DNA from 2 places in the Streptomyces sp. NPDC094143 genome. Region 1 is predicted to be linked to the other one. Evidence: riboswitches for the same ligand, from Rfam matches in the RefSeq annotation. Region 1 holds a riboswitch; the other holds the start of a gene.
What was found. Region 1 has a riboswitch for glycine ahead of gcvT (glycine cleavage system aminomethyltransferase GcvT). Riboswitches for the same ligand answer to the same signal wherever they lie in the genome.

Region 1 (3,399 bases):
GAGAGCAGGTCGCCCGGCTCGTCCGTGACCCGCACCTTGAACAGCCAGCCGCCCTCGAAGGGGGCCGAGTTCACCAGGGACGGGTCGTTCACGACGTCCTCGTTGACCTCGGTGACCTCACCGGAGACCGGGGAGTACAGGTCGGACACCGACTTGGTCGACTCCAGCTCGCCGCAGGTCTCGCCCGCGGACACCGTGTCACCGACCTCGGGGAGCTGGACGAAGACCACGTCGCCGAGCGCGTTGGCCGCGTGCTCCGTGATGCCGACCGTCGACACGCCGTCCTCGGCGGCCGACAGCCACTCGTGCTCCTTGCTGTAGCGCAGCTGCTGGGGGTTGCTCATGGCCTGAATTCTCCTGTACGCGCGGGAGTGCTGGTGAAGGGGACCGCTGGTGAGCGGGGTGAAGGGCGGGCCGGGGCCTCGTGGAGCCCCTGGCCAGTGTCTACTTCTGGCGCTTGTAGAAGGGCAGCGCCACGACCTCGTACGGCTCGTGACTGCCCCGGATGTCCACGCCCACGCCGGGCGTGCCGGGCGCGGCGTGCGCGGCGTCGACGTAGGCCATGGCGATCGGCTTGCCGAGGGTGGGGGAGGGGGCGCCGGAGGTGACCTCGCCGATCACCTCGCCGCCGGAGACGACGGCGTACCCGGCGCGCGGGACGCGGCGGCCCTCGGCGACCAGGCCGACCAGCACGCGCGGCGGGTTCTGCTCGGCCCGGGCGGCGGCCTCGCGCAGGGCCTCACGGCCCACGAAGTCGCCCTCCTTCTCGAACTTCACCACGCGGCCGAGACCGGCGTCGAAGGGCGTCAGGGAGGTGGTCAGCTCATGCCCGTACAGCGGCATGCCCGCCTCAAGGCGCAGCGTGTCGCGGCAGGACAGGCCGCACGGGACCAGCCCGGCGCCCTCGCCTGCCTTGGTCAGCGCCTGCCACAGCTCGACGGCGTGCTCCGGCTTCACGAACAGCTCGAAGCCGTCCTCGCCGGTGTAGCCGGTGCGGGCGATCAGGGCCGGGACCCCGGCGACCGTGCCGGGCAGGCCGGCGTAGTACTTCAGCCCGTCCAGGTCGGCGTCGGTGAGGGAGGCCAGGATGCCGGGGGACTCAGGGCCCTGGACGGCGAGCAGCGCGTAGGCGTCCCGGTCGTCGCGCACCTCGGCGTCGAAGCCGGCGGCCCGCTCGGTCAGCGCGTCCAGCACGACCTGGGCGTTGGAGGCGTTGGCGACGACCATGTACTCGGTCTCGCCCAGCCGGTAGACGATCAGGTCGTCGAGGATGCCGCCGTCGGCCCGGCAGATCATGGTGTAGCGGGCGCGGCCCGGCTTCACGCCGCCGATGTTGCCCACCAGGGCGTAGTCGAGGAGGGCGGCGGCCTGCGGGCCGGTGACGGTGATCTCACCCATGTGGGAGAGGTCGAACAGCCCGGCCCTCGTGCGCACGGCGGTGTGCTCGTCGCGCTCGGAGCCGTAGCGCAGGGGCATGTCCCAGCCGGCGAAGTCGGTCATCGTCGCGCCGAGCGAGCGATGCAGGGCATCGAGCGCGGTGTGACGGAGTTGTCCTGTACTGCTCACGGTCGGTCGTCTCCCAAGGCAATGACGGCGAGGTCGTTCCTCCCCATCTGTCATCGGAACCTGAGAGGTTCGCCATGACCGCGCCGGTCCATGGCTTGCACCTTGGGTGGAGCCGCGCCCTGCCGGGGCAGGGGAGGGCCCGCTTTTCAGATGTGCCTCGCCCGCGCGGTAACGGGGCCTGAGAGATTCAAGGGAGGGACTTGCTCCTTCGGCGCCCCAGCGTCAGCGGTGCTGGGAACTCTCCCGCGCGGATTCAAACGGCCGGTATGCAGTTGGCGCGCACATCATTGCACGCATCCTTCCGGCGCGGCAGGGGGACCTTTCACAGGGAGGGCGGGAGTCCCGCGCGCCGGACCCGGCGACCTGTAGCAGCCCTGTTGCAGGAAGAGTACGGAAATGAGAGGCCTGCGGCATTACCTTCTCTTTACACTCGGCGGGGATGGGACTCCGTACCTGGCCCCAGGGGAGGACGATCACGGTGAACAGGACCAGGGCGTACGCCACGACCACGGGCATCGCGCTGCCCGAGCAGCCGGCCGTTCCGGCCCGGGCGGTCCGCGGCCCGGCGCCGGTCGTCCGCGATCTGCGCGACCGCCCCGGCCGCGGCCCGCACGCGCTGCTGTTCGGCCCCCGGGACATCGTCGTGGTCACGGGCCTGCCCGGCAGCGGCAAGTCCACGCTCATGCGGCGCACGGTCCCGGGCCGGCGCGTCGACTCCCAGGACACCCGCGACCGCTGGGAGCGCCGCATGCCGGGCTTCCTGCCGTACGCGCTCTACCGGCCGCTCGTCCGGCTCGCCCACTACGCCGGGCTGCGGCGCGCGCTGCGCACGGGTGAGGGGCTCGTGGTGCACGACTGCGGCACGCAGGCGTGGGTCCGCCGCTGGCTCGCCCGCGAGGCCCGCCGCCGGGGCGGCGCCCTGCACCTGCTCCTCCTCGACGTCACCCCCGAACAGGCCCTGGCCGGCCAGCGCGACCGCGGCCGCGGCGTCTCGCGCTACGCGTTCCTGCGCCACCGCGCGGCCACCACCCGCCTGCTGCGCTCCGCCGAACAGGGCGACCTCCCCTCCGGCTGCGGATCGGCCGTCCTCGCCGACCGGGACACGGCGAACGCGCTCCGCCGCATCGGCTTCACCGGGTGAGCGCCGGGGGTCCGCGGCGGGCCGGGGTGAGCGCCGGGGATTCGCGGCGGGCCGGGGTGGCTGCCGGGGGCCGGCGGTGCGGCCCGCGTGGCGCCGGAGGCCGAGCGGTGCGGCCGGGGAGACCGCCGGGGCTCCGGCCACGACGCGATCGTCCGGAAGCTCCGCGACGGCAGCCTGCCCGCTCCTGGCGGACCCGGCGGCGGTCACGGCCCTCACCGACGCGCTCGCCCGGACACCCGGCCGGGGACCGGGCGGCACACCCGGCGGGGCGGCCGAACGGCCCGGAAGGCGGGCCGGGGCACGACGGCCGGCCACCGGCCGGCAGGCCGTCCTGCCGGGGCTCCGGCCACGACGCGATCGTCCGGAAGCTCCGCGACGGCAGCCTGCCCGCTCCTGGCGGACCCGGCGGCGGTCACGGCCCTCACCGACGCGCTCGCCCGGACACCCGGCCGGGGACCGGGCGGCACACCCAGCGGGGCGGCCGAACGGCCCGGAAGGCGGGCCGGGGCACGACGGCCGACCACCGGCCGGCAGGCCGTCCCGCACGGCCCGGCCACTCCCGCTCCCCGAGCCGTTAGCCTTTTCAGCCTCAGCAGTGGTTTCAGGCAGGCGGTAGGCAGATGGACTTCCCGGCGGACTTCTCCGCGGACTTCCCGGCGCAGACGCAGACCCACCCGCACGGTGGCTGGCCC
Region 2 (3,399 bases), on a different contig from region 1:
GCTCGGCGGGCGCGAAGGGGTGCAGCTGCCCGAACTCCGGCCAGGTGACCGGCTCCATCTCCGTGGTCGCGTTGAGCTTCATGGTGCAGGAGCCCAGCGGGATCATGCCGCGGTCGAGGGCGTAGTCCCGGTCGGCCAGCCGGCGCAGGTAGCGCAGCATGGCGGTCTCGGAGCGGTGCTGGTGGAAGACCGGGTGCGTCAGGTAGTCGTCGGTGCGCAGCAGGCCGGCCGGAAGCCCGTCCTCGGTGGCTGCGTCCAGCGCCTCGATGACTCCCTCGACACCGAAGGCGGCCCACACGGCCCGCAGCTGGGCCCGGGTGGTGGTCTCGTCGCAGGCGATCGAGACGTGATCGACGTCGACGAGACGCAGGTTGACCCCGTTGTCACGCGCGGCGGCCACGACCTCGGCGGCCCGGCCCGCGACGCGCACGGTCACGGTGTCGAAGAAGGAGCCGTGCACGACCTCGACCCCGCCGTTCGCGAGCCCGGCGGCGAGAACCGTGGCGTAGCGGTGGGTGCGCCGCGCGATGCCCTTCAGCCCCTCCGGGCCGTGGTAGACGGCGTACATGCCGGCCATCACGGCGAGCAGCACCTGCGCGGTGCAGATGTTGCTGGTCGCCTTCTCACGGCGGATGTGCTGCTCACGCGTCTGCAGCGCGAGCCGGTAGGCCTTGTTCCCGTCGGCGTCCACGGAGACGCCGACGAGCCGCCCGGGCAGGCTGCGCGCCATCTTCTCCTTGACCGCCATGTAGCCGGCGTGCGGCCCGCCGAAGCCCATCGGCACGCCGAAGCGCTGGGTCGTGCCGACCGCGATGTCCGCGCCGAGCTCACCGGGCGACTTCAGCAGCGTCAGCGCGAGCAGATCGGCGGCGACGGTGACGACCGCCCCGAGTTCGTGCGCCCGGTCGATGACGGGCTTGATGTCCCGCACGGCACCCGAGGCGCCCGGGTACTGGATCAGTACGCCGTTGATCTCGCGCTCGGCGAACTCGGCCGGGATGCCGTCGCCGAGGTCGGCGACGACGACCTCCACGCCGGTCGGCTCGGCCCGGGTCTGGATCACGGCGATGGTCTGCGGCAGCGCGTCCGCGTCGACGAGGAACAGGCCCTTCTTGTTCTTGCCCATCCGCCGCGACAGCGCCATGGCCTCGGCCGCCGCGGTGCCCTCGTCGAGCAGGGAGGCCCCGGAGGTCGGCAGTCCGGTGAGGTCGGCGACCATGGTCTGGAAGTTGAGCAGGGCCTCCAGCCGCCCCTGCGAGATCTCCGGCTGGTACGGCGTGTAGGCCGTGTACCAGGCCGGGTTCTCCATGACGTTGCGCATGATCACCGGCGGGGTGAACGTGCCGTAGTAGCCGAGTCCGATCATGGAACCGAGGACCTGGTTACGGTCCGCGAGCGAGCGCAGCTCGGCGATGACCTCGGCCTCGCTGCGGGCGCTCGGCAGGTCGAGGGCCTCGGCGCTCTGGATGACGGCCGGGACCGCGGCGGCCGTGAGCTCGTCCAGCGAGCCGTAGCCTACGTGCGCGAGCATCTTGGCCCGGGCCTCGTGGTCGGGGCCGATGTGGCGCTGCTCGAAGGGGACTGCTTCTTCGAGCTCGGAAAGCGGAATGCGATGGGCGGTCATGGGCGGAGGCCTCCTGGTCTGACACGACCTTCGAGGGGCACCACGGCGCGGGTACCCGGACGGCCTCCCCCTCTGTCATCTCAACCTGAGAGCTTCACCGGATCGCCCGAAGGCCTCCGGCTTTCACCGTCGGTGAGAGCGGAAGCCGACACCCGCTCTTCTTTCCAGAGTGACCTCGTCCGTGCGGTACGTGTGCCTGAGAGATTCCGGGGAGGATTTGCTCCTTCGGCGCCTCCGGTGGTGTCCGGAGGACTCTCCCGCACGGGGTCAGCAGCCGTTGCCAGCGTACCAGCGCGGTCAACGCACGAACCTTCGAGTGGCCGCCTCCTCGATTGTGCCGTTTTGTAGTGCCTACGGATGAGTTGCGAGCCTGTGGAGGTCCCGTGCGTACCGATATCGATCCGCGCAACCTGATCGGCCGCAAGGCATTCGACCGCAACGGAACCAGGATCGGCACGATCGACGAGGTCTACCTCGACGACGCCACCGGCGAGCCGGAGTGGGCAGCCATACGGACCGGCCTGTTCAGCAGGGACGCGTTCGTCCCGCTGGAGCCCAGCGAACTGATCGACGGCGCCCTCCACGTCCCTTTCGAACGCGTCCTGATCAAGGACGCCCCCGACTTCGGCGTGGGCCGCCACCTCTCCCCCGAGCAGGAACTCCAGCTCTACCACCACTACGGCCTGGACATCGCGGCCCCTCCCGCGCTCCCCGATCACGAGTTCGGCAAGCTGGCCGACTCGGACGAACACACCACGTGATCCTCTGACGCGTCCCCCGAAGGCGTACTCACGGGCCCGACAAGGCCGACAGGGCCGACAGGCCCGACAGGGCCGACAGGGCCGACGGCTCCGTCCCCCGGCTCCTCGGGTCTTCGTAACACCAGCGGCAACGGATCCGCCGGTTCCAGCGCGGGATCGTCCACCCGGAAGGTCCGCACCCTGCCGGGCGCCGAGCCGGGCGTCTCGAAGCGCACGGTGACCCTCCCCAGGCCACTGCCCTGCACCCATCCGTGCCCGAACTCGGCGTGCCGCACGTCATGCCCGGCGGGCCAGCGCCGCTCGGCGCGCGACGGCTGCTCCTCGGCCTGCGCCACGGCGTGCTCCTCGACCGGCCCCTCGGCCACCGCCCGCTCCCCCGCGGCCTGCGCGAACAGGTCCTCCTGCGTGTAGTCGGCGAGTCCGCTGACCCCGACCCCGAGCAGCCGCACCCCGCCCGTGGTGTCCACCGAGTCCAGCAGCCTGGCCGCGGCTTCCCCGATCACCCCGGGGTCGTCCGTCGGCCCCCGCAACGTCTCCGACCGGGTGAGCGTCGAGAAGTCGTACCGCCGCACCTTCAGCACGATGGTCCGCCCGGAGAGACCGGCCCCGCGCAGGCGCCGTACGCACCGGTCGGCCAGCCGCTGCACCTCCAGCCCGACCCGCACCCGGTCGTGGATGTCCACGTCGTACGTGTCCTCCACGGAGACGGACTTCGCCTCCCGCTCCGCCACCACGGGCCGGTCGTCCCGCGCCAGGGCCATCGCGTAGAGCCCGTGCCCGTGGGCCTTGCCCAGCAGCCGGACCAGTTCGTCCTCTCCCGCCTCGACGATCTCCTCGACGGTGGTGATCCCGGCGCGCCGCAGATGGTCGCCCGTCGCCGGTCCGACTCCGGGCAGGGTTCGCACCGACATCGGCCCGAGCATCGCCCGCTCGGTGCCCGGCTCGATCACCACCAGTCCGTCGGGTTTGGCCTGCTCCGACGCGATCTTCGCGAGCATCTTGGAGGCGGCGAGC

Region 2: linked by a shared signal. The riboswitch ahead of gcvP (aminomethyl-transferring glycine dehydrogenase) and the one ahead of gcvT (glycine cleavage system aminomethyltransferase GcvT) in region 1 are both predicted to bind glycine.

What each region holds. Positions count from the first base shown of each region.
Region 1 is NZ_JBEOTZ010000032.1:27,898-31,296, forward strand. Features, by position in the region: gene gcvH (glycine cleavage system protein GcvH) at 1-344, opposite strand, end outside; gene gcvT (glycine cleavage system aminomethyltransferase GcvT) at 445-1,566, opposite strand; glycine riboswitch at 1,604-1,722, opposite strand; glycine riboswitch at 1,723-1,822, opposite strand; gene ABTZ58_RS31250 (AAA family ATPase) at 2,045-2,707, shown strand; gene ABTZ58_RS31255 (enhanced serine sensitivity protein SseB) at 3,328-3,399, shown strand, end outside.
Region 2 is NZ_JBEOTZ010000016.1:171,239-174,637, forward strand. Features, by position in the region: gene gcvP (aminomethyl-transferring glycine dehydrogenase) at 1-1,624, opposite strand, end outside; glycine riboswitch at 1,799-1,894, opposite strand; gene ABTZ58_RS21725 (PRC-barrel domain-containing protein) at 2,008-2,385, shown strand; gene ABTZ58_RS21730 (DNA polymerase IV) at 2,340-3,399, opposite strand, start outside.